Regions from separate parts of the Pseudomonas sp. H3_D04 genome, predicted to be linked through region 1. Evidence: predicted binding sites of a transcription regulator. Region 1 holds the regulator's gene; each other region holds the start of a gene.
What was found. Region 1 encodes sigma-54, which starts transcription at its own class of promoters, with help from an activator protein. Its sites were predicted from a motif close to ANTGGCATNNANNTTGCTNT; they were not measured.
Positions count from the first base shown of each region.

Region 2: the regulator sigma-54 is predicted to act here: its motif matches at 6,606-6,625, upstream of AB4N91_RS04920 (flagellar basal body rod protein FlgF).
Region 3: the regulator sigma-54 is predicted to act here: its motif matches at 4,067-4,086, upstream of AB4N91_RS06355 (CmpA/NrtA family ABC transporter substrate-binding protein).
Region 4: the regulator sigma-54 is predicted to act here: its motif matches at 1,442-1,461, upstream of AB4N91_RS06085 (circularly permuted type 2 ATP-grasp protein).

Region 1 is NZ_CP162801.1:4,794,562-4,802,213, reverse strand. Features, by position in the region: gene AB4N91_RS22305 (HPr family phosphocarrier protein) at 1-120, opposite strand, end outside; gene rapZ (RNase adapter RapZ) at 136-993, opposite strand; gene ptsN (PTS IIA-like nitrogen regulatory protein PtsN) at 996-1,460, opposite strand; gene hpf (ribosome hibernation-promoting factor, HPF/YfiA family) at 1,473-1,781, opposite strand; gene AB4N91_RS22285 (RNA polymerase factor sigma-54) at 1,856-3,349, opposite strand; gene lptB (LPS export ABC transporter ATP-binding protein) at 3,534-4,259, opposite strand; gene lptA (lipopolysaccharide transport periplasmic protein LptA) at 4,259-4,807, opposite strand; gene lptC (LPS export ABC transporter periplasmic protein LptC) at 4,794-5,366, opposite strand; gene AB4N91_RS22265 (KdsC family phosphatase) at 5,374-5,898, opposite strand; gene AB4N91_RS22260 (KpsF/GutQ family sugar-phosphate isomerase) at 5,898-6,872, opposite strand; gene AB4N91_RS22255 (ATP-binding cassette domain-containing protein) at 7,150-7,652, shown strand, end outside.
Region 2 is NZ_CP162801.1:1,016,687-1,024,338, forward strand. Features, by position in the region: gene AB4N91_RS04890 (alanyl-tRNA editing protein) at 61-687, opposite strand; partial or broken gene AB4N91_RS04895 (LysR family transcriptional regulator) at 778-1,780, shown strand; gene AB4N91_RS04900 (amino acid aminotransferase) at 2,027-3,220, opposite strand; gene AB4N91_RS04905 (4a-hydroxytetrahydrobiopterin dehydratase) at 3,220-3,576, opposite strand; gene phhA (phenylalanine 4-monooxygenase) at 3,681-4,469, opposite strand; gene AB4N91_RS04915 (sigma-54-dependent phenylalanine hydroxylase transcriptional regulator PhhR) at 4,853-6,415, shown strand; gene AB4N91_RS04920 (flagellar basal body rod protein FlgF) at 6,680-7,420, shown strand; gene flgG (flagellar basal-body rod protein FlgG) at 7,466-7,652, shown strand, end outside.
Region 3 is NZ_CP162801.1:1,322,958-1,330,609, reverse strand. Features, by position in the region: gene rlmKL (bifunctional 23S rRNA (guanine(2069)-N(7))-methyltransferase RlmK/23S rRNA (guanine(2445)-N(2))-methyltransferase RlmL) at 1-1,895, opposite strand, end outside; gene rmf (ribosome modulation factor) at 2,425-2,640, shown strand; gene AB4N91_RS06360 (quinone-dependent dihydroorotate dehydrogenase) at 2,955-3,974, opposite strand; gene AB4N91_RS06355 (CmpA/NrtA family ABC transporter substrate-binding protein) at 4,206-5,417, shown strand; gene AB4N91_RS06350 (ANTAR domain-containing response regulator) at 5,433-6,008, shown strand; gene AB4N91_RS06345 (nitrate/nitrite transporter) at 6,358-7,569, shown strand; gene AB4N91_RS06340 (bifunctional protein-serine/threonine kinase/phosphatase) at 7,577-7,652, shown strand, end outside.
Region 4 is NZ_CP162801.1:1,260,406-1,268,057, forward strand. Features, by position in the region: gene speE (polyamine aminopropyltransferase) at 1-133, shown strand, start outside; gene AB4N91_RS06075 (hypothetical protein) at 310-543, shown strand; gene AB4N91_RS06080 (ribonuclease E inhibitor RraB) at 758-1,099, shown strand; gene AB4N91_RS06085 (circularly permuted type 2 ATP-grasp protein) at 1,493-2,902, shown strand; gene AB4N91_RS06090 (alpha-E domain-containing protein) at 2,915-3,865, shown strand; gene AB4N91_RS06095 (transglutaminase family protein) at 3,862-4,677, shown strand; gene AB4N91_RS06100 (c-type cytochrome) at 4,798-5,619, opposite strand; gene AB4N91_RS06105 (acetyl-CoA C-acetyltransferase) at 6,218-7,423, shown strand; gene AB4N91_RS06110 (3-hydroxyacyl-CoA dehydrogenase NAD-binding domain-containing protein) at 7,449-7,652, shown strand, end outside.

The DNA.
Region 1 (7,652 bases):
TGGCGTACGACCTACTCTGATGGTGCAACCCGGGAACTGACCCGCAACGCCAACGAATTTTGCCGAAGCGCGGGCATGAAGGCCCAGCTTGTTGATGATTTCAATTTCCCGAGCAGGCATCGCGATGTGAATCCTTTAGCTGAGGTCGCGGTGGCGAACCTGGACGTTCTTCAGGGATTGTTGCAGGACCTGGCCCAGACGTTCGGTCAGGTAGACGGAGCGGTGATGCCCGCCGGTGCAGCCAATGGCGATGGTGACATAAGCGCGGTTGCTGGCGGCAAAGCGCGGCAACCACTTGAGCAGGTACGTGGAGATGTCCTGGAACATCTCTTCGACGTCCGGTTGTGCCGCCAGGTATTCGGCCACCGGTTGATCAAGCCCGGATTGGTCGCGCAATTCCGGCTTCCAGTAAGGGTTGGGCAGGCAGCGCACGTCGAACACCAGGTCTGCATCAACCGGCATGCCCCGCTTGAACCCGAAAGACTCCACCAGGAACGCCGTGCCCGCTTCCGGCTGGTTCAGCAGACGCAGCTTGATGGTATCGCGCAGCTGATACAGGTTCAGGTTGGTGGTATTCACCTTGAGGTCCGCCAGATCGGCGATAGGACCCAGCAGGGCACTTTCGTCCTGAATTGCCTCGGCCAGCGAGCGATTGGCGTTGCTCAGCGGGTGGCGGCGGCGGGTTTCCGAGAAGCGTTTGAGCAACGTTTCTTCGTCGGCGTCCAGGTACAGCACATCACACTTGATATGCCGGCTGCGGACTTCTTCAAGCAATTCCGGAAACCGTGACAGGTGACTCGGCAGGTTGCGAGCATCGATGGATACCGCGACCAGCGGTTGTGCCAGCTCGGTATGAATCAGCGCGCGCTCGGCCAGTTCCGGCAGCAATCCGGCGGGCAGGTTGTCGATGCAGTAGTAGCCGTTGTCCTCGAGAACATCGAGTGCGGTACTTTTACCTGAGCCGGATCGGCCACTGACGATGATCAAGCGCATGGTTAATGACCGTTTTGCTCGTCCAGGACAACCTGATACAAGGCTTCATTGCTCGGGGCGCTGCGCAGTTTTTCGCGCACTTCCTTGCGGTCGAGCATGCTGGCGATCTGGCGCAGTAACTCCAGGTGCGCATCGGTAGCGGCTTCCGGGACCAGCAGAACGAACAGCAGGTCAACCGGGGCGCCGTCGATGGCGTCGAAATCAATGGGTGCATCAAGGTGCATCAGGGCGCTGATGGGCAAGGTGCAGCCCTTCAGGCGGCAGTGGGGAATGGCGATGCCGTTGCCAAAACCGGTTGAACCGAGTTTTTCACGGGCAATCAGAGCCTCGAAGACATCTTGCATCTCCAGATCCGGCACTTCTTTGTGGATAAGGTTGGCAATTTGCTCGAGGGCTTTCTTTTTACTGCCGCCCGGCACGTTCACGAGGGAACGGCCGGGGGTCAGGATGCTTTCAAGTCGGATCATGGGTTGGGAGTGTTAACGACCGGTCGCGCCCTGGAGGAGGCTTTGGGTCTTTTCCTTATGCTTTTTGAGTTGTTTATCCAGCTTGTCGGTCAGTGCGTCGATCGCCGCGTACATATCGGTATGCTCCGCGTTTGCGACCACTTCATTGCCGGGAATATGCAGCGTGGCTTCGATTTTCTGCTTGAGCTTTTCGACCGTCATCGTGACCTGCACGTTGGTGATCTTGTCGAAATGCCTCTCTAATCGTTCGAGTTTTTCGCCGATGTAGGTGCGAAGAGGTTCGGTCACTTCCAGTTGGTGTCCACTGATGTTGACTTGCATACAGCTTCTCCTTCGTTGCCAGTGCATAAAGCGGCAGGCAGAAATGCCTGCCACTGGAACGCTGTGGCGTGGCTCTACATCAACCGCTTGCGTTCGCTCGAAGGCGCGATCCCGAGGGATTCGCGGTACTTGGCGACGGTGCGGCGAGCCACCTGAATGCCTTGTGCCTCCAGTAAACCAGCGATCTTGCTGTCACTCAACGGCTTTTTCTGATTTTCCGCGGCAACCAGTTTTTTGATGATCGCGCGGATCGCCGTGGACGAGCATTCACCGCCTTCGGAGGTGCTGACGTGGCTGGAGAAAAAGTATTTCAGTTCATATATGCCCCGAGGGGTATGCATGAATTTTTGCGTGGTGACCCGTGAAATCGTCGACTCGTGCATCCCCACCGCTTCGGCGATGTCATGCAGGACCAGCGGCTTCATCGCTTCGTCGCCGTATTCAAGAAAGCCGCGCTGATGCTCGACGATCTGAGTGGCTACTTTCATCAGGGTTTCGTTGCGGCTTTGCAGGCTCTTGATGAACCAGCGGGCCTCTTGCAACTGATTGCGCATGAAGGTGTTGTCGGCGCTGGTGTCGGCGCGGCGCACAAAACCGGCGTATTGGGCGTTGACCCGCAGCCGTGGCACCGATTCCTGGTTCAGCTCGACCAGCCAGCGCTCATTGTCCTTGCGCACGATCACGTCAGGGACAACATATTCGGCTTCACTGGACTCGATCTGCGAGCCCGGTCGCGGGTTGAGGCTCTGCACCAGCTCGATGACCTGGCGCAGTTCATCTTCCTTGAGCTTCATGCGACGCATGAGCTGGCTGTAATCGCGGCTGCCGAGCAGGTCGATGTAGTCGGTGACCAGGCGTTTCGCTTCGGCCAGCCAAGGCGTCTTGGCTGGCAGTTGGCGCAATTGCAGCAGCAGGCATTCGCCCAGGTTGCGGGCGCCAATGCCGGCCGGTTCGAATTGCTGGATGCGGTGCAGGACGGCTTCGATTTCGTCCAGTTCGATGTCCAGCTCCGGATCGAAGGCCTCGAGAATTTCCTCGAGGGTTTCGTCCAGGTAGCCCTGATTGTTGATGCAGTCGATCAGGGTCACGGCGATCAGACGATCGGTGTCGGACATCGGTGCCAGGTTCAGTTGCCACAACAAATGGCTTTGCAGGCTTTCACCGGCCGATGTGCGGGTGGTGAAATCCCACTCGTCGTCATCGTTGCTCGGCAAGCTGCTGGCACTGGTCTGGTAGACGTCTTCCCACGCGGTATCAACGGGCAGCTCGTTGGGAATGCGCTCGTTCCAGTCGCCTTCCTCAAGGTTATCCACCGTCGGGGCGGTTTCCTGGTAGGAGGGTTCCGAAATGTCGGCGTTGGGGAGCTGTTCGGCTTTGTCGGCCAAGGGGTCGGCGTTATCGAAGTCGTCGCCTTCTTCCTGGCGTTCGAGCATCGGATTGGACTCCAGGGCCTCCTGGATTTCCTGTTGCAGGTCCAGGGTCGACAATTGGAGCAGGCGGATGGCCTGTTGCAGCTGCGGTGTCATCGTCAGCTGCTGGCCCATTCTCAAGACTAGCGATGGTTTCATGGCAGGGGCTTAACACCTTATTCGCCGGCGCACATGCGCCATCCACTACAGGGCGCCGGAGCGCCAAACATAAGCAAATTATATGCCCGAAACTGCAGCGTTTGCCTAGAGCGCTGTAACAATAAAAAAGTATTGATTTTTTATCGAGACGAGCGCCCGGACAATCAGCCAGACACCTTACTGCTTAAAGGCGGAATTCATGGCCCAGATACACTTCCTTGACCAGTTCGTTGGCCAGGATGGTGGCGGAGTCACCTTCAGCGATCAGTTGACCATCGTTGACGATGTAGGCGGTTTCGCAGATATCCAGGGTTTCACGGACGTTGTGGTCAGTGATCAGCACGCCAATGCCTTTGGCCTTGAGGTGGTAGATGATCTGCTTGATGTCGCCCACCGAAATCGGGTCCACGCCGGCGAATGGTTCGTCGAGGAGGATGAATTTCGGGTTGGTGGCCAGTGCCCGGGCGATTTCCACCCGACGACGTTCACCACCGGACAGGCTCATGCCTAGGTTGTCGCGGATGTGGCTGATGTGGAATTCCTGCAGCAGGCTTTCCAGTTCCTTGCGACGCTCGGCCTTGTCGAGTTCCTTGCGGGTCTCGAGGATGGCCATGATGTTATCGGCGACCGAGAGTTTGCGGAAGATCGACGCTTCTTGCGGAAGATAGCCGATACCGGCCTTCGCACGACCGTGCATTGGCTGGTGGCTGACGTCCAGGTCGTCGATCAGCACGCGACCCTGATCGGCCTGCACCAGGCCGACGATCATGTAGAAACAGGTGGTCTTGCCGGCGCCGTTAGGGCCTAGCAGGCCGACGATTTGACCGCTGTCGATGGACAGGCTGACGTCACGCACGACCTGGCGGCTCTTGTAGCTCTTGGCCAGATGCTGAGCTTTCAGAGTTGCCATTAAGGAGCCTTTTTCGCGTCGTTTTTCGGCTTGGGCTGGATCACCATGTCGATGCGCGGACGCGACTCGGTAACCTTGCTACCCGTAGCACGCCCGGCGCTCGCAAGCTTTTTCTGGGTGTCGTAGACGATTTTTTCGCCCTGGGTGACGTTGTTGTCCTTGTCGACAACTTTTGCCTTGTCGATCAGCACGACGCGGTTTTGCGAGGCGTGGTACTGGATGGTCACGCCCCAGCCCTGAACAGGCTTGGTGTCGCCGGCCGTCTGCATCTGCTCGAAGTAGGCGAGGTTGCCCACCGAGGTCACCACGTCGATGTCGCCAGCCGGGGTACGGGTGATGGTCACGGTATTACCGGTGACCTTCATCGAGCCCTGAGTGATGATCACGTCACCTTTATAGGTGGCAACGCCATTCTTGTCGTCCAGTTGGGCGTCGTCGGCCTGAATGCGGATAGGCTGCTCTTGATCGTTCGGCAGAGCCCAGGCGCTCACGCTTCCCAGTGCTGCGCCCAGACTGAGCAAAATAGGGAGAGTTTTAACGAGCCTCATACTGTCCTCTTACGTTCGATAGCAGGTGTATCCTGCTTTCTTTCAAATACGCTTTCATTCCGTTGCCTGTCGATACACCGCCAGCGCCGTCGATTCTAACGGGTTGATCGGTCTGCGCATATTGCTGCTGCGGGAACACCGTCATTCGGGTGGTGGTAATCAGGGTTCGGCGGTTTTTCTCGTCGAAACGGGTGATGCGCACCGAGTCGATCAGCTCGACCTGAGTGCCATCCGGGTTGACTTCGCCGCGCTCACTCTGGACGTGCCACGGAAACTGCGTACCGCGAAACATGTTCAGGTCAGGGTTGGTCAGCAACGTCACCTCGCTCGCTTTCAGGTGTTCGACCTTGTCGGACGTCATTTCGTATTGCAGTTTGCCGTCCGGCAGGTACTGAACGCTGTGGGCGTTGAGGGCGTAATAGTCGATTGCGCTTTCATCGACCGTGACCACCGGCTTGTCGAGGAAGCGTTCCGGGCTGATGTTCCAGTAGCCGACCGCGGCGAACAGCGCCGCGATGCAGCCGAACACCAGGATGTTACGAATCTTTTTGCTCAGCATAATGGGCTCACAGGTACGCGGCGTTGGCCGCATCGAGGCGGCCCTGGGCGCGCAGGATCAATTCACAGAATTCGCGAGCGGCACCCTCGCCACCACGGGCCAGGGTGATGCCATGGGCGTGTTCACGCACGAAGCTGGCAGCGTTTGCTACGGCCATGCCCAGACCCACGCGGCGAATCACCGGCAGGTCCGGCAAGTCGTCGCCCAGGTAGGCGACCTGTTCATAGCTTAGGTTGAGTTGGGCAAGAAGTTCGTCGAGCACCACCAGTTTGTCTTCACGACCCTGGTAAAGGTGTGGAATGCCGAGGTTCTTCGCCCGCCGTTCGACCACCGGGGTCTTGCGGCCGCTGATGATAGCGGTCTGCACGCCGGCTGCCATCAACATCTTGATGCCTTGACCGTCGAGGGTGTTGAACGTCTTGAATTCGCTGCCGTCTTCGAGAAAGTACAGGCGCCCGTCGGTCAGCACGCCGTCGACGTCGAATACCGCGAGTTTGATCTGTTTGCCGCGTTGCAGCAGGTCCGTGCTCATTACATTACTCCCGCACGCAGCAAGTCGTGCATGTTCAAGGCGCCGACCGGGCGGTCTTCGCTGTCGACCACGACCAGTGCGTTGATCTTGTGGTCTTCCATGATTTTCAGGGCTTCGGCGGCGAGCATCTCGGCGCGAGCAGTCTTGCCGTGCGCGGTCATGACCTGATCGATGGTGGCGCTGTGGATGTCGATGCTGCGGTCCAGTGTGCGGCGCAAGTCACCGTCGGTGAAGATCCCGGCCAGTTTGCCATCGGCTTCCAGGATCACGGTCATGCCCAGACCCTTGCGAGTCATTTCCATCAACGCATCCTTGAGCAGCGTACCGCGCTGAACCTGCGGCAGCTCCTGGCCAGCATGCATGACGTTTTCGACTTTCAGCAGCAGGCGTCGACCCAGCGCGCCGCCTGGATGGGAAAAGGCGAAGTCTTCAGCGGTAAAGCCCCGGGCTTCCAGCAGCGCCACGGCCAGGGCATCGCCCATGACCAGCGCGGCGGTGGTCGACGAGGTCGGTGCCAGGTTCAGCGGGCAGGCTTCGTGCTCTACGTGAACGTTGAGGTTGACCTCGGCGGCCTTGGCCAGCGGCGAGTCCGGGTTGCCGGTCACGCTGATCAATTTGATGCCCAGACGCTTGATCAGGGGCAGCAGGGTGACGATTTCATTGGTGGAGCCGGAGTTCGACAGCGCGAGGATGATGTCGTCGCGGGTGATCATGCCCATGTCGCCGTGGCTGGCTTCGGCCGGGTGCACGAAAAAGGCCGTGGTGCCGGTGCTGGCCAGGGTGGCGGCGATCTTGTTGCCGATGTGCCCCGATTTGCCCATGCCGACCACGACCACGCGGCCTTTGCTGTCCAGAATCATCTCGCAAGCGCGTACAAAATCTGCGTCGATATGGGGCAGCAAGCCTTGTACGGCTTCCAGTTCGAGGCGGATGGTGCGTTGTGCAGATTGAATCAGGTCGCTGGATTGGCTCATGTCAGAAATCGTATAGCCTGATGAAAAGGCGGCGATTATAGCGGTAATGATCAAAACCCTCACGCAAGTTCGTCACGCTTTGTCATTCCCTGTTACTGAATCCCTTCTGAACAAGGCTTTTTGCCTGTCAAGTTGCTGAACATGGGCCGGCGTGGGCCTTGGGCGCTTGGCCTTTGCAGTGATATAGTTCGCCGCCAGTTCGGCCTGCCCGGGGAGGTATGTGCTTTCGTCAGAAAGACAGGCGTCCGAGTGTGAGGCTGCATCGCAAGGAGTTTAGATGAGTGCCGATAACGCCTACGCGGTCGAGCTGAAGGGACTGTCCTTCAAGCGCGGTGCGCGCAGCATTTTCAATAACGTCGATATCCGTATCCCGCGCGGCAAGGTCACCGGCATCATGGGGCCTTCCGGGTGTGGCAAGACCACGCTGTTGCGGTTGATGGGCGCACAGTTGCGGCCCACCAAGGGCGAAGTCTGGGTCAATGGCCAGAACCTGCCAAAGCTGTCGCGCAGCGATCTGTTCGATGCGCGCAAGCATATGGGTGTGCTGTTCCAGAGCGGCGCGCTGTTTACCGACCTCGACGTGTTCGAGAACGTCGCCTTTCCGCTGCGCGTTCATACCGAGCTGCCGGAAGAAATGATCCGTGACATCGTCCTGCTCAAATTGCAGGCCGTGGGGTTGCGTGGTGCCATCGAGCTGATGCCCGACGAACTGTCCGGTGGCATGAAGCGCCGTGTCGCGCTGGCGCGGGCGATTGCCCTCGATCCGCAGATCCTCATGTA
Region 2 (7,652 bases), 2.8 Mb from region 1:
ACCCGCGAATGCGGGCTCCCCCGGGCGTCGGGCGATGCCGGGGACGACATCGCCGAAAGCTCAATCCACGCTGTAGTGGACTGACAGCATTCCCTTTTTCAGTGAAAGGGAAGCGATCGTGACCGTGCCCAAATCCTTCAGGCTACGTACATGGGTGCCGCCGCAGCCGTAGGCGGGCAGCTCACCGAAACCAATTTCCCGGGCGCCTTCGCGCATCGATGTCAGGCGCGGCAGGTCATGGGCGACCCATTGCTCGATGCCGTGCTGAATCATCTCGGCATCCATCTCTTTTGCCGACTCCAATGGTTTGAATTGCACGCGTCCTTCGCCCGGCCAGTGATGAGCCTTGACCGGCATCCAGCCCAGTGCCTGGACAAAATGGCCGATCAGGTGGCCGGCCGAATGCATGCGCGAATTGAACCGGCGGCGTTGCTCGTCAATCCTGATCTGGGTCATGCCGGGTTTTATTGGCCGGTCGACAAAATGAATGATTCGGTCCGGGTCCTGGACCACGCGCAGCACCTGGCTTTCGCCGATCCAGCCGGTATCGAAAGGCTGGCCGCCACCCTGGGGGTGAAACAACGTGGCGCGCAGCACCACCGCAAACTCGTTTTCCTGGGGCGTGCAATCCAGGACTTCCACATTGGCCTTGAGGTCATCACTATGGAAAAAGAGGCGAAGCGTCATATTCCATGTCCTCATTAAAGTTTCTCTTTTTATTATATGAATCGTGGAATTGCGTGATAATCCGTTCAAACATCAAAGGACTGTTGCGCTGTGAGCATAAATCTTCCACTGCCGTTACTGGGTGAAATGGCGATTTTCGTCAAGGTTGTCGAGACCGGCAGCTTTTCCGAAGCGGCTCGTCAGATGGGTTCTTCACCCTCGGCGGTGAGTCGCAGTATTTCGCGTCTGGAAAAAGCGTTGGCCACGCGTCTGCTGCAGCGAACCACGCGCAAGCTGCGCTTGAGCGACGGTGGCGAAGAGGTGTTCAAGCGTTGCCAGGAAATGGTCAGTGCGGCCAAGTCCGTGATGGAAATCAGCGGGCAGTTCACCCATGAAGCGGAAGGGCTGGTTCGGGTCAGCGTGCCCAAGGCGGTCGGTCGATTTGTGATTCACCCGCATATGCCGGAATTTCTGCGCCGTTATCCCAAAGTGGATGTGGAGTTGTTGCTTGAGGATAGGCAGGTGGATCTGATCGACGACAACGTTGATCTGGCGATTCGGATTACCGATCGACCGCCCGCAGGGTTGGTCGGGCGGCAATTGCTCACCATCGACCATTTGCTCTGCGCTACACCGCAATACCTCGCCGAACATGGCACGCCGACGCATCCCCACGACTTGCTCAACCACAGCTGTATCTACCTGGGTGAAACCCCGAGCGATGCGCGCTGGAAATTCAAGAAAGGCAGCAAGGCTGTGACGGTCGGTGTGCGCGGTCGGTGTGCGCGGTCGGTATGCGGCGAATCACACAGGCGTGCGGCTGGGGGCGGTGTTGCAGCACATCGGGATTGGCAGTCTGCCGTATTTCACGGCGCGTTATGCGCTGGAGCAAGGGTTGATTGTGCAGGTGCTGCCGGACTGGACCTTCCTCGCGTCCTACCATGGCGGCGCCTGGTTGCTGCATTCGCCGACGCGCTATTTGCCGCCGAAATTGCGGGTGCTTATTGATTATCTGGTGGAGTGCCTGGAGAAGGAGCCGACCCTGAGCAAGCCGGGGAGGGCTGGGAAGGTTGCGGCGGAGTATGAGTTGCCCGAGAGTGATGGATTGCTCTGACTGGCCCTTCGCGAGCAGGCTCGCTCCCACTCTGGTGAGGTTGCAGACCTCTCGCCGCTGACGCGGCCGGGCGCAACTTCAGCGATTGGTTTGTTGGAAGGGTCAGCACCAAACAAATGTGAGAACGAGCCTGCTCGCGAAGAGGGAGTCTCAGTCGACATCTATGTCGCCTGACACAGCGCTTTCGCGAGCAAGTCGGATCGCCGCACCGCCGCTCCCACAGGTGGAAGTGTGCAGGGCTTGAGGTTACTTGCAGACTTCGGCGATGGCCTCGGCCAGCAGATCAAGGCGGGTTGCATCGATCCCGGCCACGTTCGCACGGCCGGTGCCGACCATGTACACGCTGTGATGATCACGAAGCTGTTTCACTTGCTCCGGCGACAAGCCGGTGTAGGAAAACATCCCGCGTTGCACACCGATATGCGCAAAACGCTCACGCAAACCATGGGGTTCAAGCGCTTCCATCAGGCCGCTGCGCAATTGGGCGATGCGCAAACGCATGGCTTCCACTTCGTCGGCCCAGAGGCTTTTCAACTCGGGATCGCCAAGAATCGTCGCGACCACGGCAGCGCCATGATCCGGCGGCGTCGACCACAGATTGCGGGCGATGTTTGCCAGTTGGCTGCGGATATCCACCAGCTTCTCAGCGGTTTTCGCACAGACAATCAGCGCACCCGTGCGATCGCGGTACAGCCCGAAGTTTTTCGAGCAGGAACTGGTGATCAGCACCTCCGGCAACTCGGCCGCGAACAGCCGGGTCGACCACGCATCCTGTTCCAGGCCATCGCCGAAGCCCTGGTAGGCGAAATCAATCAACGGCACCAGATCGCGGCTGCGCACCACGTCCAGCACGCGGCGCCAATCGTCATGGGACAGATCGAAACCGGTCGGGTTGTGGCAGCAGGCGTGCAGCAACACCACATCGCCCTTCGGCGCGTCTTTGAGCACTGCCAGCATGGCTTCAACGTCGAGGCGGTTGTCGCTGCCGACGTAGGGGTAATGACTGACCTTGACCCCGGCCGCCGCGAAGATGGTTTCGTGGATCGGCCAGGTCGGGTTGCTCAGCCACACGCCACGGCCCGGCAGGCACTGGGCGATGAAGTCGGCGCTCAGGCGCAGCGCGCCGGTGCCGCCCGGTGTCTGGGTGGCGCCGGCCCGTTGTTCGGCGATCAGCGGGGAGTCGGCGCCAAGTACCAGCTCGTTGATCGCCTTGCCGAACGCCGGTTCGCCGTGACCACCGATGTAGGTTTTGGTGGTCTGGCGATCCACCAGGCGCTGCTCGGCCAGCTTCACGGACTGGGGAATCGGCGTCAGGCCCTGGGCATCTTTATAGACGCCCACGCCAAGGTCGAATTTGCGCGGGTTCGGGTCCTGCGCATAGGCTTCCATCAAGCCGAGAATCGGGTCGCCGGGTACTCGACCGATGGCGTCGAAATGCATTATTTGCGGCCCTCGGCGTTCTTGGCCACTTCATCAGTGCGCGCGGCCATGATGAAGTCGTTGCGGTGCAGACCCTTGATGGAGTGGCTCCACCAGGTCACGGTGACTTTGCCCCACTCGGTGAGCAGGCCAGGGTGGTGGCCTTCGGCCTCGGAGATTTCACCGACTGCGTTGGTGAATGCAAGGGCGTGCTTGAAATTCTTGAACAGGAACACTTTTTCCAGTTGCATCACGCTGTCGCGCACTTCGATGTTCCAGTCCGGGATCTGCTTGATCAGGATCGGCAATTCTTCGTCGCTGACCTGAGGGGCATCGGCGCGGCAGGCTTCGCAATGGGCTTGATTCAATGTGGACATGATGGGTTCCTGAAATCGAATGATTGGAAATCGGCCGTCAGTTTCACCACGCTATAGCAAAGCGTCGTGTCCTGACAGGCTCACTTGATTCTAAAAGCCGCGGATCACGCGGCTTTTTTGGGTGGAAATTTAGGCGCGTGCAAACCGAGCTGCATGCCTTGCTTGACCATGGCCATGATGTCTTCATGAGCCACATCAAACAGACGCTTGAGGTTCGGCAGGACAAAGTACAGCGGCTGCAGGATGTCGATGCGGTAAGGCGTGCGCATGCATTCCAGCGGATCAAACGCCTGATGCTCAGGTTCGTCCGACAGGCAGTAAACGGTTTCTTTCGGCGAGGAGAGAATACCGCCGCCGTAAATGCGCAGGCCTTCTGGTGTATCGACCAGGCCGAACTCGATGGTCATCCAGTAGAGACGCGCGAGGTACACGCGTTCTTCCTTGGTGGCCTGTAGGCCAAGCTTGCCGTAGGTGTGGGTGAATTCCGCGAACCAAGGGTTGGTCAGCAGCGGACAGTGGCCAAAGATCTCGTGGAAAATATCCGGCTCTTGCAGGTAATCCAGCTCTTCGCGGGTCCGAATAAAGGTCGCCACTGGAAACTGCTTGTTGGCCAGCAATTCGAAAAAAGTCTGGAAGGGGATCAGCGCCGGCACTCGGGCTACTTGCCAACCGGTGGTTTCACCGAGGACTTTGTTGATTTCACCGAGTTGCGGAATGCGGTCGTGGGGCAGACCGAGTTTTTCGATACCGTCCAGATATTCCTGGCACGCACGCCCCTCGATCACTTTCAGTTGGCGAGTAATCAGCGTGTTCCACACCGCATGTTCTTCAGCGGGGTAGTCGATAAAACCTTGCGCATCGGGCTCGCGAGCCACGTACTGCGTCTGCTTCATGCTGCTCTCCTGCTAGGGGATTTCATTCTTGTTATGTGCTGCTATGGACTTAGAAATACTCCAAGGCGTGCCGCGTTGCAGTAGGTGAATCGTGCCGTGCGTAGGAAAGTTCTCCAGTTTTCGTAAAGATTTCGTTACGAATGGATCGCAGTGGCGCAGGTATTGAGTTTTTCGGGTTTGAAAAGCGTTGCGCCTGTCACATAATCTTGACGGCTATCTGAGCGTGCCAGCAAAAAAATACCCTGTGGGAGAGAGCCTGCTCGCGAAAGCGTTCTGCCTGACACATCAATGCCGAGTGCACCGACGCATTCGCGAGCAGGCTCGCTCCCACAGGGTTGTACCTCGGGCATCCAACCTATTGACCGTTTTTCTTGGGCCTTTATATGCGTATCAAAGTCCACTGCCAGAACCGCATCGGCATCCTGCGCGACATTCTCAACTTGTTGGTCGAGTACGGAATCAACGTCGCTCGCGGCGAGGTCGGCGGTGAGCATGGCAATGCGATCTACCTGCACTGCCCGAACCTGATCAATATTCAGTTCCAGGCGTTGCGTCCGAAATTCGAGTCGATTGCCGGTGTCTTCGGCGTCAAGCGTGTAGGGCTGATGCCCAGCGAGCGTCGGCACATGGAGCTCAATGCCTTGCTCGGCGCCCTGGAGTTTCCGGTGTTGTCGATCGACATGGGCGGCTCCATCGTGGCGGCCAACCGTGCAGCGGCGCAGTTGCTCGGGGTGCGGGTGGATGAGGTGCCGGGGATTCCGCTGTCGCGTTACGCCGAGGATTTTGATTTGCCGGAACTGGTGCGTGCCAACAAGTCGCGCATCAACGGGCTGCGGGTCAAGGTCAAGGGCGATGTGTTCCTCGCCGACATCGCACCGCTGCAATCCGAGCATGACGACAGCGAAGCCATGGCCGGTGCAGTTCTGACGCTGCACCGCGCTGATCGGGTGGGGGAGCGCATCTACAACGTCCGCAAGCAGGAACTGCGCGGGTTCGACAGCATCTTCCAAAGCTCGAAGGTCATGGCCGCGGTGGTCCGCGAAGCGCGGCGCATGGCGCCACTGGATGCACCGCTGTTGATAGAAGGCGAAACCGGCACGGGTAAAGAATTGCTGGCCCGCGCCTGCCACCTCGCCAGCCCACGCGGCCAGTCACCCTTGATGGCGCTCAACTGCGCCGGCCTGCCGGAATCGATGGCGGAGACCGAGCTGTTCGGTTACGGCCCCGGCGCCTTCGAAGGCGCGCGTGCCGAAGGCAAGCTTGGGCTGCTGGAGCTGACGGCGGGCGGTACGTTGTTTCTCGATGGCGTCGGGGAAATGAGCCCGCGCTTGCAGGTGAAATTGCTGCGCTTCTTGCAGGACGGTTGCTTCCGTCGTGTGGGCAGTGATGAAGAGGTCTATCTGGATGTGCGGGTGATCTGCGCGACGCAGGTGGACTTGTCCGAGTTATGCGCGCGGGGCGAGTTTCGCCAGGATTTGTATCACCGCTTGAACGTGCTCTCACTGCACATTCCGCCGCTGCGTGAATGCCTCGATGGTTTGACGCCGTTGGTGGAGCACTTCCTCGACCAGGCCAGTCGTCAGATCGGTTGCCCGCTGCCGAAGCTGGCGCCAGCGGCGATGGAGCGGCTCAGTCATTACCATTGGCCGGGCAACGTCCGGCAATTGGAAAACGTGTTGTTCCAGGCGGTTTCGTTGTGCGAAGGCGGGACCGTGAAGGCCGAGCACATTCGCTTGCCGGATTACGGCGTGCGTCAGCCGCTTGGCGATTTCTCCCTCGAAGGCGGGCTGGATGCGATCGTCGGGCGCTTTGAGAAAGCGGTGCTGGAGCGGTTGTATTCCGAGCATCCGAGCAGTCGGCAGCTGGGCAAGCGGTTGGGGGTTTCGCATACGACCATTGCCAACAAGTTGCGTGAGTATGAAGTCGGCAAAGACCCCGACGCTTAAGCTGAAGCAATGACAACTTTGTGGCGAGGGAGCAAGCTCCCTCGCCGCAGGGGATCCTGTTGGCTGCAAAGGCCAGCACTTGCCACCAACCGGCATAACACCGCCGGTTTTTCGTCTCCGATACATTTCCCCAATCCCCGCAAAACCCCTCAAGTCCTTTGTTTGCCGGGCCTCGCACCGCCAGAAAAAAGTTGGTCTGTAAATTGCTTATCGCTCAACAGTACAGCGGTGGGCGGCAAACGTCCGGCATGCAGAGGAAAGAGTGTGGACAAGTACCTTTATGTGGCAATGACCGGCGCCAGCCAGAATGCACTGGCGCAGAAGGCTCATGCCAACAACCTGGCAAACATCTCCACCAACGGTTTTCAGAAGGACCTGGAACAGGCCCGTTCGATGCCGGTGTTTGGTGACAGCTTTCCGGCGCGTGCGTTTGCCATGACCGAGCGTCCGGCCACCGACTTCTCACCAGGTTCGCTGGTTGAAACCGGTCGCGACCTCGATGTCGCGGTGCAAGGCAACGGCTGGATCGCCGTGCAGACCCCCGATGGCGCTGAAAGCTACGTGCGCACCGGCAGCCTGAACGTGGACGCCCTGGGCGTGCTGCGTGCCGGCAACGGTATGCCGGTGATGGGCAATGGCGGACCGATCGCCGTGCCGCCCGAGCAGCAGATCGAAGTCGGCGAAGACGGCACCATCAGCATCCGTGCGATGGGCGAAGGCCCGCGTGTGATGGCTGAAGTCGACCGTATCAAGCTGGTCAACCCTGACCTGAAGAACATGACCAAAGGCCTGGATGGTTCGATCCACACCAAGGACGGCAAGCCGGCGCAAGCCGATGCAGGCGTCAAACTGGTGTCCGGGTTCCTTGAGTCGAGCAACGTCAACGCCGTGGAAGAGATGACCTCGGTGCTGGCTTTGTCGAAGCAGTTCGAGCTGCACATCAAGATGATGAACACCGCCAAAGACGATGACCAGGCCATGGCTCGGGTCTTGCAGATCAGCTAATTATCAGAACGTCGCGCCGTAAAACAGGCGCACGAGGAGAATCGAATGCTTCCGGCTCTATGGGTTGCCAAAACAGGTCTGTCCGCCCAGGACACCAACCTGACGACCATTTCCAACAACCTGGCCAACGTGTCGACCACGGGTTTCAAACGTGACCGTGCCGAGTTCCAGGACTTGCTCTATCAGATCAAGCGCCAGCCAGGCGCCCAGTCGACCCAGGACAGCGAACTGC
Region 3 (7,652 bases), 3.1 Mb from region 1:
TAGGTTTTCGACAGGTCGACGCTGGTAGTGCTGCGCGCGCCGCCCTTGGCCGCGTGAACGCTGGCGGTCGCGGTGTAGCAATACAGGTTGAGGAAGCGCTTGCCGGCCGCCTCTTTCTGGATGCGCATACGCATTGGGCGGTGGTCGAGGAACAGTCCGGTGTCGAGGTAGTCGGTGAGGTTGACCAGCAGCTTCACGCCGCCTTCGTTAACCTCGACAAACTTGCCCTGGGCCGCTTGGCGTTCGTATTGCTTGGTGCCGCTCTGACGCTCGCGGCGCTTGACCACCACGCGGCTCTTGTCGATGTTCAGGGCCTGCGGAATCGCCGCCAGGGCATCGAACATGCGCGCCGAGGCTTTTTCCGGGTCGATGGACTTCGGCGCGGCGTATTCCTGGACGTGGACCCAATCGTGATACAGGTCGATGGCCATGGAATATTCCGGCATGTCGGCATCGTAGACGCGGTAGCAATCAATGCCCTCGCGCTTGACCCACTTGCCCAACGCCTTGAGGTTCTTTTGCAGGCGGTTGGCGAACATCTGCCCGCCTTCGCTCAAGCGCGGTTGCTCGATCACTACCGGGGCCGGTTTGATCGGGTTGCCGTTCTTGTTGTACTTCTCGTATTTGCCCGGCGCTACGTCGTTGTCGGCGACTTCGACTTCGGCTTGAACTTGTTCACGCTCGACCTGACGCTGTTCCGGGGTGCGACGCTCGCCGGTGACGAACTGGTCCGGCGTGACTTTGATCAGCAGCAATTTGCACGGCAAGGCGCCGTTCCAGAACGAATACTGTTTGTGGCTGCGGATGCCCATGCGCTTGCCCAGGTCCGGCGCGCCGGTGAACACCGCCGCTTCCCAGTTCAGGCAGGCCTGACGCAGACGCTCGCCAAGGTTCTGGTAGAGGTAGAGCAGGCTCGCCTCGTCGCCCAGACGCTCGCCGTATGGCGGGTTGCAGATCACCAGACCTTTCTGGTTCTGGTCCGGACGTGGCTCGAACGTGCCGACTTCGCCCTGGTAGATCTTGATCCACTCGCTAAGGCCCGCACGTTCGACGTTGTTGCGGCCCGGTTGAATCAGGCGCGGATCGGCTTCGTAACCGCGAATCCACAGCGGTGGCTTGGCCAGGCCGGCGGCGGCGCGTTCGGTGGCTTCTTCGTGGAGCTTTTTCCACAGCGCCGGCACGTGGCCGAGCCAGGCGGTGAAGCCCCACTGTTCGCGACGCAGGTTCGGCGCCATGTCGGCGGCGATCATCGCCGCTTCGACGAGGAACGTACCAACACCGCACATCGGGTCAGCCAGTGCGCCGCCTTCGGCCGCAATGCGTGGCCAGCCGGAACGGATCAGGATCGCGGCCGCGAGGTTTTCCTTCAGCGGCGCCGCGCCCTGCTGCAAACGATAACCGCGCTGGTGCAGGCTGTGACCTGAGAGGTCGAGGGAGAGAATCGCTTCGCCACGGTCCAGGCGCAGGTGAATGCGCAGGTCCGGGTTGAGCTTGTCGATGGACGGACGATCGCCCTGCGGAGTGCGCAGTTTGTCGACGATGGCGTCTTTGACTTTCAGGGCGCCGAAGTGCGTATTGTCGATGCCCGAGCCGTGGCCGCTGAACTCGACGGCCAGGGTGCCGTCATTGAGCATGTGGTCTTGCCACTCGATGTCGAGTACGCCGTGGTACAGGTCTTCGGCGTCCTTCATCGGGAAACGCTTGAGCACCAGCAGCACCCGGTTCGCCAGACGCGACCACAGGCACAGGCGATAAGCGGTTTCCATGGTGGCCATGCCGCGCACGGCAGAGGTGTGCTCACGTGCTTCTTCAAGGCCAAGCCCGACGGCTTCCTCGATCAGCAGGCCTTCAAGGCCTTTGGGACAAGTGAGGAAGATTTCGAATTGATCGGACATTGGAATCTCAGAGCCTTTAGCTAAGTGAACCGGCAACGCATTGCCGGCCCGGTTTTCAATCAGGCGCTTTTCTAAAAGAGCGCCCGCGTGGCACGAAGGTGTGCCGTCCCACCTGTGCTGCTCAGGTTAGAAGAGCTTAGATGCACAGGCAGATAAAAAAGTTGATGCAACAAAATGTCATAAGTCGACCCTTCGTCGAATAATCGTCCTGCTTAACAGGAGCCATTCTCACAAAGGATTAACTCCATCATTCTGTGGGGGGCCGATCATACAGGGCTTTGACCAAGAAACACGGGACAAACATCGAGTTACTTATGGCCTTAGCATCTTTATGGTTACGTTCTTATGACAAAACGATCATTCCCTCGATGTGACGCATTGGTTAGAACTCAACACAGGTTGACGCCGCAACGACGTCAACACCTTGGCTCGCGACGCCGGCAGCGAGCCCCAACGGCAGGAGTTTTTCTGCCAGACCTCAATTGAGGTCGACGCGATAAATACAGTCAACAAGTGAGGGCAACACCCTATGAGAAGACTTAAGCGTGATCCGTTGGAAAGAGCATTTTTGCGCGGATATCAATATGGCGTTGGTGGCAAATCCCGTGAGCTTTGCCCATTTACTCTACCGTCGGTACGCCAAGCCTGGATTAACGGCTGGCGAGAAGGACGCGGCGACAACTGGGACGGTATGACCGGCACTGCGGGAATCCACAGACTCAACGAACTTCACGCCGTCGGCTAACACAGGGCACAACACTCCGACACGACAATCTGATTACGTAACGACTTACCACGCACGCCCCATCCGGGCGGCGGGCTCCGGCCCAGGGGCTCCTTCGAGGAGCCCTTTTTTATGCCCGCCAATTACCTGGAATCTGAACACTGCTTTTGTGGCGAGGGTGCTTGCTCCCGCAGGGCTGCGAAGCGGCCCCAGAACCAGTCACAACTCGGAGTGTCAGGTAAAACGCGGTTGCGGGGTTTACGACTGCTTCGCAGCCGAGCGGGAGCAAGCTCCCTCGCCACAGAAAACCTCAGCGCCAGGACCTGCTCAGCCCTTCAGCGCAGCGCCGCGATGGCGTCGACGGACTCGCGAATCAGCGCCGGGCCTTTGTAGATGAAGCCGGAATAGAGCTGCACCAGGCTAGCACCCGCAGTGATTTTCTCAGCCGCATGCTTGCCTTCGGTGATGCCGCCCACGGCGATGATTGGCAAGCGACCCGCCAGTTCCGCCGCCAGCACCTTCACGGTATGGGTGCTCTTGTCGCGAACCGGTGCGCCGGACAGACCGCCCGCCTCATCACCATGCTCCATGCCTTCAACGCCCACACGGCTCAGGGTGGTGTTGGTGGCAATCACTGCGTCCATCCCGGTTTCGATCAGCGCTTGCGCGACCTGAGCGGTTTCTTCATCGGTCATGTCCGGCGCGATCTTGATCGCCAGCGGTACATGTTTACCGTGGCGCAGGGCCAGTTCCGCGCGACGGGTCGCCAGATCAGCCAGCAATTGCTTGAGCGAATCGCCGAATTGCAGGCTGCGCAGGCCCGGGGTGTTCGGCGAGCTGACGTTGACCGTCACGTAACTGGCGTGGGCGTAGACCTTGTCCAGGCAGATCAGATAATCGTCGACCGCACGCTCAACCGGTGTATCGAAGTTCTTGCCGATGTTGATGCCCAGCACGCCCTTGTACTTGGCCGCCGCCACGCGTGCCAGCAGGTGATCGACGCCGAGGTTGTTGAACCCCATGCGGTTGATGATCGCCTCGGCGTCCGGCAGACGGAAAATCCGTGGCTTGGGGTTACCCGGCTGCGGACGCGGGGTGATGGTGCCGATTTCGACAAAGCCGAAACCCAGCTGGGCAAACCCGTCGATGGCCGCACCGTTCTTGTCCAGACCGGCCGCCAAACCGACCGGGTTCGGAAACTCCAGGCCCATGACGCTCACCGGCATTTTCGCCGGCGCCTTGCACAGCAGACTGTTGAGGCCCAAACGCCCGCCCGCGCCGATCAGGTCCAGGGACAGATCGTGGGAGGTTTCCGGGGAAAGTTTGAACAACAGCTGACGGGCCAGGGTGTACATGGGCGGTTTTGACTCGAATGGCGGCGAAATGAGGCGGCGATTATAGCCGGGCATCGGTGCCGCAAGCGAGGCGCGCAACAAAATCAGCGGACGATGGCATATGCCTTGCACCCTCACTGACATCAGCACTCATGCCAACGGCGGGATGAGTCGAAAGACAAAGGCGTCGTCACTTGGCCTTGCCCTGGCAAGCAGCCCGGTACGACGCTTTTTTTTGGAAGGTGTTTAACCATGAATGAAACCACAGCGGGCCCACTGGCCTGGGTCAATGGCAGCGATGCCCCGGAAAAGACTGAGATCAACCTCGGCTTCATGGCCCTGAGTGACTGTGCCTCAGTGGTGGTCGCGGCCACGCAGGGTTTCGCGCAGCCTTACGGCCTGACCCTGAACCTCAAGCGCCAGTCGTCCTGGGCCAACCTGCGGGACAAACTGGTCAGCGGCGAACTCGACGCCGCCCACAGCCTGTACGGCCTGATCTACGCCGTGCACCTGGGCATCGGCGGCGTGGCGCCGACCGACATGGCGGTGCTCATGGGCCTGAACCAGAACGGCCAGAGCATCAACCTTTCTCATGGCTTGCAGGCCTTGGGGGTGACCAGTCCTGAAGCACTGGACCGGCACGTGCACCAAAGTCGCCCAAAACTGACCTTTGCCCAGACATTTCCGACAGGCACCCACGCCATGTGGCTGTATTACTGGCTCGCGAGTCAGGGCATTCATCCGTTGCAGGACGTCGACAGCGTGGTGGTGCCACCGCCACAGATGGTCGCGCACCTGCAAGCCGGACGCATCGACGGCTTCTGCGTCGGCGAACCGTGGTCCGCCAGCGCGGTGAAGCAGAATCTGGGGTTCACCATGGCAACGACCCAGACCATCTGGCCCGATCACCCGGAAAAAGTCCTCGGCTGCACTCGCGCCTTTGTCGAGCAGTACCCCAACACCGCCCGGGCGTTGGTGATGGCGATCCTCGAAGCCAGCCGTTTCATCGAAGACGGCAGCGAAAACCGCCGCAGCACCGCGAAGCTGTTGAGCGCGCCCGAATACCTTGATGCACCGCTCGATTGCATCGAACCGCGCTTGCTTGGCGACTACGCCGATGGCCTCGGCAATCGCTGGCAGGACCCGCACGCGCTGCGTTTCCATGCGGGCGGTGAGGTCAACGTGCCGTACTTGTCCGATGGCATGTGGTTCATGACCCAGTTCCGCCGCTGGGGCTTGTTGCGCGACGACCCGGATTACCTCGGCGTGGCCCGTGAGGTCCAGCAACTAGACTTGTACCGTGAGGCCGCCAGCGCAGTCGGTGTTGCCGCCGAGGGTGAGGACATGCGCAGCAGCCAATTGATCGACGGCAAAGTCTGGGATGGCTCCGACCCGACCGGCTATGCCCGCAGTTTCAAGCTGCACGCCATGAGCGAAAGCTCGCACCGAATCGCCAGCCGCTGACAGGAGACTGCGAATATGTTGCGTATCCTGCTGATCAACGACACCGCGAAGAAAGTCGGTCGCCTGAAAGCAGCCCTGACCGAAGCCGGGTTCGAGGTGATCGACGAATCCGGCCTGACCATCGACCTGCCCGCGCGCGTCGAAACGGTGCGTCCGGATGTGATTTTGATCGATACCGAGTCACCCAGCCGCGATGTGATGGAGCAAGTGGTGCTCGTGAGCCGCGACCAACCGCGACCGATTGTGATGTTTACCGATGAACATGACCCCGATGTGATGCGTCAGGCAATCAAGTCCGGGGTCAGTGCCTACATCGTCGAAGGCATTCATGCACAACGCTTGCAGCCGATTCTCGACGTGGCCATGGCGCGCTTTGAAAGCGACCAGGCCCTGCGCGCCCAGCTCAACGCCCGCGACCAGCAACTGGCCGAGCGCAAGCGCATCGAGCTGGCCAAGGGGCTGTTGATGAAGATGAAGGACTGCAACGAGGAAGAGGCTTACACCCTCATGCGCCGCCAGGCCATGAGTCGGCAGCAGAAACTGATTCAGGTGGCGGAGCAGATTATTGCCATGAGTGAATTGCTCGGCTGAAGCCTTGCGAAGTCTGTGAAGACGCCTTCGCGGGCAAGCCTCGCTCCTACAGGTGCCCACGACATCTGAACTCACCACAAAACCTGTAGGAGCGAGGCTTGCCCGTGAATGGCCGCAACGCGTCATCAAGGTGTTGGCACAGATCTCGCTAAGTAATCCATACAGGTAACCAACGGCGGTTGCCCCACCTACGACAAAGACGTCGCTCACCTCATTTGCCCACGGCGAATCGGGTGGCGGCGTTTTTTCGTTTTGGCCCCAGAGATCGGGGCCGGTGGTGCGGCCGAGGCGGCGCCCCACCTGCAAGCTTCTGACTCCTTCTCGAGACTCCCTACAGCTGAGGTGCGCGATGAATTCAAGCTTCTGGAAATCTGGCCATACCCCGACATTGTTCGCGGCCTTCCTCTATTTCGACCTGAGTTTCATGGTCTGGTACCTGCTCGGCCCACTGGCGGTGCAGATCGCCACCGACCTGCAACTGACCACCCAGCAACGCGGGCTGGTGGTGGCCACGCCGATTCTCGCCGGGGCCATACTGCGCTTTTTGATGGGCTTGCTGGCTGATCGCCTGTCGCCCAAGACCGCTGGCCTGATCGGCCAGGTGATCGTCATCTGCGCCCTGTTCGTTGCCTGGAAACACGGCATCCACAGTTACGAACAAGCGCTGCTATTGGGCTTGTTTCTCGGTGTGGCCGGCGCATCCTTCGCCGTCGCCCTGCCGCTGGCCTCGCAATGGTATCCGCCGCAACACCAAGGCAAGGCCATGGGCATCGCCGGGGCCGGCAACTCGGGCACCGTGCTTGCCGCATTGATCGCCCCGGTGCTGGCGGCCGCCTTCGGCTGGAGCAACGTGTTCGGTTTCGCCCTGATCCCGCTGATCCTGACCATCATCGTGTTCGCCTGGCTGGCCAAAAACGCCCCTGAACGGCCGAAAGCCAAGTCCATGTCCGACTACTTCAAGGCCTTGGGCGACCGCGACAGTTGGTGGTTCATGTTTTTCTACAGCGTGACCTTCGGTGGCTTCATCGGCCTGGCCAGCGCCCTGCCCGGCTATTTCAACGACCAATACGGCCTGAGCCCGGTCACCGCCGGCTACTACACCGCAGCTTGCGTGTTCGGTGGCAGCCTGATGCGCCCATTAGGCGGCGCGCTGGCCGACCGATTCGGCGGGATTCGCACGTTGCTGGGGATGTACACAGTCGCAGCGATCTGCATCGCGGCGGTGGGTTTCAACCTGCCGAGTTCCTATGCAGCGCTGGCACTTTTCGTCTGCACCATGCTCGGTTTGGGTGCGGGTAACGGCGCGGTCTTCCAATTGGTCCCGCAACGTTTTCGTCGGGAAATCGGTGTAATGACCGGCTTGATCGGCATGGCCGGCGGCATCGGCGGTTTCGCACTGGCAGCGGGCATGGGCGCGATCAAGCAAAGCACTGGCAGTTATCAAATGGCCCTGTGGTTGTTCGCCAGCCTTGGCGTGCTCGCCTGGTTCGGCCTGCACGGGGTGAAACGTCGCTGGAGAACCACCTGGGGTTCGGCCGCTGTGACCGCTGCCCGGGTCTGAGACCGCAATGAGCCTGCAATTGAGTTTTGCCGAAGCGAGCGCCATCGGCCCTCGCGAGGAAAACCAGGACGCCCTGCGCCTGG
Region 4 (7,652 bases), 3.0 Mb from region 1:
CCGCGAAACCCTGCAACAGCGTTTCGCCGGCAGCGGCATCATCACCCGCTACTACAACCCGGAAATCCACATCGGCGCCTTCGCCTTGCCGCAATACGTGCTGCAAGCGATCAACAAGCCAAGCAACGACTAAACTGAAGATGTACGCATAACCCCCTTGCAGGAGCGAAGCTTGCTCGCGAAAGCTTCGCTCCTGCAGGTTCCTGTATGTTTTTCATACCTGCATGCGGTAATCCGTTTGAACGATCACTCAGGCCAAACGTCCAGATGGATGTAAGCCCATTTGCGGGTTTGTTCGAGGAGGCACTGATGCAAAAGTGGAAAATCACTTTCGTGGATGATCACGGTGAAACAGTCGATGAAGTCTTTGAGTGCGACAAGTGCCCGGATAACGAGCAAGCCGCGAAACTCATCAAAGGCCGGCTCCTTCCTGTCGCCGCTGAACTGGATCTGAATGATCTGGAAGGGCGAACCGCTGATGCCGGCGTAAAAAGTCTCAAAGCGCAGAACAGCATTCAAATCCTCGTCATCACGCCAATCTGAACAACACCTGTCTCATTCTTATCCAGGCCTTGGCAGCGCCTCCGTCTTGGGGCTACTCTGCAATCGAGATCAGCGAACGGATCGCTAAGGTCTGGACTTGTCAGCTACATGCTTGCTTCCCACCGGCGACCTGGTTGCCGCATCGCTCGCACCAATCGGTTGCGCGTGCCGGGAATACGGAAAGTCTATCCATCATGATTGAGGGGGACGTTTCATGAGCACAGCCTATCAAGAAGACATCAGCAGCAGCGTGTTGCGCCGCATGAAAGAAGGCGGTTTCGATTTTTCACGGTTCCATCCCATCGAGTTCTACGCCATTTTCCCGGACGAGGAGCGGGCACGCAGGGCGGCAGGGCAATACAAAGGTGAATCCTTGAACGCGCAAATCAGTGTGCGCGATGACGGCGCATGGGCGCTCGAACTGAGCAAAGTCATGTACGCCACCTACGATGATATCGGCGATTTCGAACAGGGTTTCGAGGCGGTGGTTGAGCCTCTGGGCGGCATCCTCGAAGGGTGGGGCGTCAAGCAGGAAATACGAGGGCGTCTCGCATAACGTTATGAACAGTGACAACGCTCAGCAACGGCTGACCTTCGGGTTGGCCGTTTTCGTTTGTGGCATCCGCCCCTTGGCAAAACCCTGAAACAAGAATCCCGAGGCAAAAAAAACCGCCTGAGCAGGCGGCTAAAGGGAAGTTTGGTCAGGTTTTGCAGCGGATGCGCGGATTATCCGCACCGCCGGCCGGGCAGTGAAATCAACTCTGACTATGCTGGTGATAGGTGACAACGTCGCCTTGCAATGAAGCGGGGGCGATCAGCGTGGGGCGTTTGCTGCACAGGATTGGTGCGGTGCAAACGGCGTGATTCTCCAACTGATTGATAACAAAGCGTTTCTGCCGATGGCACGGGCCTTGCGATGCCTAGATGTCCGGGTGACAAGGAGTACGGCATGATCCGCACCTATTTTGATGAGATGTACGATGCCGGCGGCCAGGTCCGCCCGCATTATCGGGAGTTTGCCCGTTGGCTGGCCGAGACGCCTGACGAGCTCTTGGCACAACGGCGACGCGAGGCCGATCTGTTATTTCATCGCGCCGGGATTACCTTCACGCTCTACGGTGATGAGCAGGGGACAGAGCGCCTGATTCCCTTCGATACCATCCCGCGCAGCATCCCCGCCAGTGAATGGCGGATCGTCGAGCGCGGCTGTATCCAGCGGGTCAAGGCGTTGAACATGTTCCTCGCCGACCTCTACCACGAGCAGCGCATCATCAAGGCCGGCATCATCCCGGCCGAGCAAGTGCTGGCCAACGAGCAATACCAGCTGGCGATGCAAGGGCTCGATCTGCACCGCGATATCTATTCGCACATTTCCGGTGTCGATCTGGTACGCGATGGCGACGGCACGTACTACGTGCTCGAAGACAACCTGCGTACACCCAGCGGCGTGAGCTACATGCTCGAAGACCGCAAGATGATGATGCGACTGTTTCCCGAGTTGTTCTCGGCCCAGCGCATCGCGCCGATCGACCACTATCCGAACCTGCTGCTCGACACTCTGAAAAGCTCCAGCCCGATCGATAATCCGAGCGTGGTGGTGCTGACGCCGGGTCGCTTCAACAGCGCGTTTTTCGAGCACGCCTTTTTGGCGCGAGAGATGGGCGTGGAGCTGGTGGAAGGCGCGGACCTGTTCGTGCGCGACGACAAGGTGTTCATGCGCACCACGGACGGGCCGAAGGCGGTCGACGTGATTTACCGTCGCCTCGACGATGCATTCCTCGACCCGCTGGCGTTCAACCCGGATTCGATGCTCGGCGTTCCAGGGCTGCTGTCGTCCTACCGAACCGGCAACGTGGTGCTGGCGAATGCCATCGGCACCGGGGTCGCGGACGACAAATCGGTGTATCCGTTTGTCACGGACATGATCCGTTTCTACCTGGACGAAGAGCCGATCCTGAAGAACGTGCCGACGTTCCAGTGTCGCAATCCTTCTGAACTGTCCCACGTGCTGGCCAATCTTCCAGACCTGGTGGTCAAGGAAACCCAGGGCTCCGGCGGTTACGGAATGCTGGTGGGGCCGGCGGCGACCGCAGCGGAAATCGAGTCGTTCCGCGCGCGGATCAAAGCCAAGCCCCACGCGTATATCGCGCAACCGACGTTGTCCCTGTCGACCTGTCCGACCTTTGTCGAAAACGGCATTGCGCCACGCCATATCGACCTGCGTCCGTTTGTATTGTCTGGCCGCGAAACCCGGGTTGTGCCCGGCGGTTTGACCCGTGTCGCCCTGCGTGAAGGCTCTCTGGTGGTGAATTCTTCCCAGGGCGGCGGAACCAAGGACACCTGGGTGGTCGAGGATTGAAGGAAGCCTGCCATGTTAAGTAGAACTGCCTCGGATTTGTATTGGATGTCGCGTTACCTGGAGCGGGCGGAAAACCTCGCACGGATGCTCGACATCAGTTATTCGCTGTCGCTGATGCCGCAGGACGGTCGCGGTGACGGTCTGCACGAACTGGCCATGCCGCTGCTGATTACCGGCACCCTGGACGATTACCTGGAGCGCCACGGTGATTTGCACGCCGAGCGGCTGCTGCATTTCTTCGCACTGGACGCGGCCAACCCGGCGAGCATCTACAGCTGCCTGGGCGCGGCGCGGGCCAGTGCCCATGCGGTGCGTGGGCGAATCACCGCCGACATGTGGGAAAACATCAATGCCACCTGGCTGGAAATTCGCGGGATCGCCGAGCAAGGCCTGAGTCGCTATGGCATGAGCCGTTTTTGCGAGTGGATCAAGGAACGTTCCCACCTGTTCCGTGGCGCGTCCTACGGCACGATCATGCGTAACGATGCGTTCCGCTTCATTCGCCTGGGGACGTTTATCGAACGGGCCGACAACACGTTGCGCCTACTCGACGCCCGCTACGAAATGGCCGGCGATCAGGCAGAAGCGGTCAGCGACGGCACTGCTCACGCGTATTACCAGTGGAGCGCGTTGTTGCGGGCGTTGTCGTCGTTCGAGGCCTACACCGAGATCTATCGCGATGCACCCGGTGCCCGGCATGTGGCCGAGTTGCTGTTGCTGCGCGCCGATGTGCCACGTTCCCTGCGTGCCTGCACCGAAGAAATCGACCAGATCCTTGCCCAGTTGCCGGGGGCAAATGGCCGTCCCGCGCAACGTCTGGCGGCGGAGATGGACGCGCGCCTGCGCTACACCGGCATCAACGAAATTCTCGACGAAGGCCTGCACGCCTGGCTGACCGAATTCATCCCGCTGGTGCGCCAGTTGGGTAACGCCATTCACAGTTCCTACCTGGAGGCTGCATGAGACTTTCCATTAGCCACGAAACCACCTATCACTACGAAGATCAGGTGCGGGCGAGCATCCAGTACCTGCGACTGACACCCCACGACAGCGAGCGTCAGCATGTGCTCAGCTGGCAACTCGACCTGCCGCGCCCGGTACGCGCGCAACTCGATCCGTTCGGCAACATCCTGCATGTGCTGACCATGGACGAACCCCACGAGGCGATCATCATCGGCGCCCGTGGCCAGGTGGACATCGACGAGCTGCGCGAAGCCGAACATGAAAGCCAGTCGGCACTGCCGTTCCTGCGCTTCACGCGCCTGACCGAAGCCGACGAAGCCCTGCGTGCGTTCGCGGAAAAGGAATGCAAAAAACGCCGGGATCGCACGGCGTTGATCGACTTGATGCATGGCCTGAATTCGCACATGACCTACACGCCGGGCTCCACCGAAGTGGACACCAGCGCCGCCCAGGCCTTCGCCGGGCGTTCCGGTGTCTGTCAGGACCACACGCACGCGTTTCTCGCGTGCGCCCGCAGCCTGGGCATTCCGTCACGTTATGTGTCGGGGTATTTGTACAGCGAGAATAGCGAACACCTGGCCAGTCACGCCTGGGCCGAAGCCTGGCTCGATGACGCTTGGTACAGCTTCGATGTGACCAATGAATTGGCCCGGCCGGAACGGCATTTGAAACTGGCGGTGGGCCTGGATTACCTGGATGCCTGCCCTGTACGCGGGATGCGCCGGGGCGGTGGGTGTGAGCAAATGCACGCGAAGGTGTTTGTTTCGCCGACGCCGATGCCGGCGCCGATTATCTCCGTTCAGCAGCAATAACCGGAACACCACGGTCCCCTTGCAGGAGCGAGGCTTGCCCGCGAAGGCGTAGTGTCATTCACATTGATGTCGACTGACACTACGCCTTCGCGGGCAAGCCTCGCTCCTACAGGGAATGGATCAGGGCTTAGCTTTGCGCCCAGCCATATGCTTCAAATACCCCACCAGCATTTCCAGATCCCCCTCCGGCAACACCGTCGGCGCAAAACCCGGCATCTTCGCCTGAGGCCACTGGCGCAAACTCTGCGGATCTCGAATGTAGCGCTTCAGAAAATCCGCCCCGAAGTACTCGGTCGGGCTAAACGGAATATTCAGATCCGGCCCGAACTGCGCATCCCCTGCACCGTTCAATCGATGACATGCCAGGCAATTCTTCTGAAACAGCGCAAAGCCTTTGTTCACCGGATCATCCGCCTTCAAGGCCGGATCCGGCAGCAGCGCAGGAAAGCGCTCGGCCACGGGCGCCATGCGCTTGATACTCGCCACTTGAAACGGCCATTGCTCCGGGCTGATGTTGCCGGCTTGCGGATCGACCCACACCAGATAAAACGGCCCGGCACCCGGTTTCCCTTCAGATAACGCCGGCCACGGTTTCGCCGGGTCTTCAATCGCCAGCCACGCGCGCGCGCCCTTGGCGTTCAGCAACGGCGCCGCCGACAGTTCAGCGGCAAATCCGTCCAGCGCCACGGCTTGCAGATGGTCTTCAGGCTTGATGCCGGTCAACAACGCCGCCAACGGAACTGCGCGATAACTCATGTCCCGCTTGTAGGAAACGTCGTCGCTGATAGTGATGGTCTGGACCTGAGGATGCTTGAGCAATTCCTCGGTCTGCCAGGTGCGACTGCTCGCGCCCAGCTCAAGGTTCAGCTGTGCGGCATACGAGGGCGTGCTGAGCAGCAAGGCCCCAAAGAGAATGAGCGTTTTCAAATGATCGCCGTCCATGTCGTGGAAGTGCCGCAAAGGTTGGCACACCCACGCTGGCCCGGGTAGCGAGCCAGTCACATTTTTAAGAGGGCGATGTAAAAACCTGGCGCCGTATTATTTGAAGACCGCTTAACCGATCACCTTGGTCAAGTTCGGCAAAATCAACAACAGCGTAGTGGCGAAAAGAATGAGCCCGGCTTGACGTACTTTCGAATGCTTGAACATGGCTTGACCGCCTTTTTTGTTATTTCCTGATGCCTGCCTGCATATCTCCATGACGGCAGAGCGCTGAACTTCCTGTAAGACGAGTGCCTCGGCAAAACCCGACGACAACTTCGTACATGTTCACCTTAGAGCCCGCGTCACGCTTGGTTTAGATCCATTTCGTATGGTTTGCTTGCTTAAAGCTTTTAAAAAGGCATGAGGCCTATTGCCAGCTTCTTGGGCGCCCGTTTGCTAGACAGCTTGGTGACGTTAATCGGTTAATCCGCATCCGAGTGACCGTCCGTCTGAGCGTGTCCGTCAACGCCAGTGAGCATTGCGGTCATTGAATCCATGGCGGCTCGGCCTAAGGTGGAAGCTCAGTATTTAATCACCGCCCAGGTTCGAGGACGTCATGACCCAAGCTTTGATTTTCGACGCGTTACGCACGCCCCGTGGCAAAGGCAAGGCCGATGGCGCCTTGCACAGCGTCAAACCAGTAAATCTGGTGGCCGGGTTGCTCACGGCGTTGCAGCAGCGCACGTCGCTGGACACCAGCCAGGTCGATGATGTGGTGCTCGGTTGCGTCACGCCAATTGGCGATCAGGGCTCCGATATCGCCAAGACGGCGGCACAAGTCGCCGATTGGGACGTCAGCGTGTCTGGCGTGCAGATCAATCGCTTCTGCGCTTCGGGGCTTGAAGCCGTGAACCTGGGTGCGATGAAGGTTCGTTCCGGTTTCGAAGACCTGGTGGTGGTCGGCGGCGTCGAATCCATGTCCCGTGTGCCTATGGGCAGCGACGGCGGCGCTTGGGCGCTGGACCCGGAAACCAATCTGCACAGCCATTTCACCCCGCAAGGCGTCGGTGCCGACCTGATCGCCACGATTGAAGGTTTCAGCCGCCAGGACGTCGATGCCTACGCGCTGTATTCCCAGCAAAAGGCAGCGCGGGCGCGGGCCAACGGTTCGTTCAACAAATCACTGGTGCCGGTGCAGGATCAGAACGGCATCATCCTGCTCGATCACGATGAGTTCATCCGCGCCGAATCCACCCTGGAAGGACTGGGCAAGCTCAAGCCCAGCTTCGAGATGATGGGGCTGATGGGCTTTGACGCCACCGCGCTGCGCGTTTACAGCCAGGTCGAGCGGATCAACCACGTTCACACACCGGGCAACAGCTCCGGGATCGTCGATGGCGCCGCCCTGATGCTGATTGGCTCCGAAGCCAAGGGCCGTGCGCTGGGTCTGCAGCCTCGGGCGCGGATTGTCGCCACCGCAGTCACCAGCACCGACCCGACCATCATGCTCACCGGCCCGGCGCCGGCCACCCGCAAAGCACTGGCCAAGGCCGGGCTGCGGGTTGAAGACATCGATCTGTTCGAGGTCAACGAAGCCTTCGCCTCGGTGGTACTGAAATTCATCAAGGACATGGCCATCGACCCGGACAAGGTCAACGTCAACGGCGGTTCCATCGCCATGGGCCATCCGCTGGGCGCCACTGGCTGCGCCATTCTCGGCACTCTGCTCGATGAACTGGAAACCCGGCGTCTGCGCTATGGGCTCGCGACCCTGTGTGTCGGCGGCGGCATGGGCATTGCCACCATCATCGAACGCCTCTGAGCCTCGACCTTAAGGAACAAGTGACATGACTGAAGCCATTCGTTACGAAAAAGGTCAGGACCAGATCGTCGTCCTGACCATCGACATGCCGGGCCAGAGCGCCAACACCATGAATGCGGTCTATCGCGAGGCCATGGCCGCCTGCGTCGCCCGCCTGGTGGCCGAAAAGGACAGCATTGCCGGGGTCATCATCACCTCGGGCAAGAAAACCTTCTTTGCCGGCGGCGAC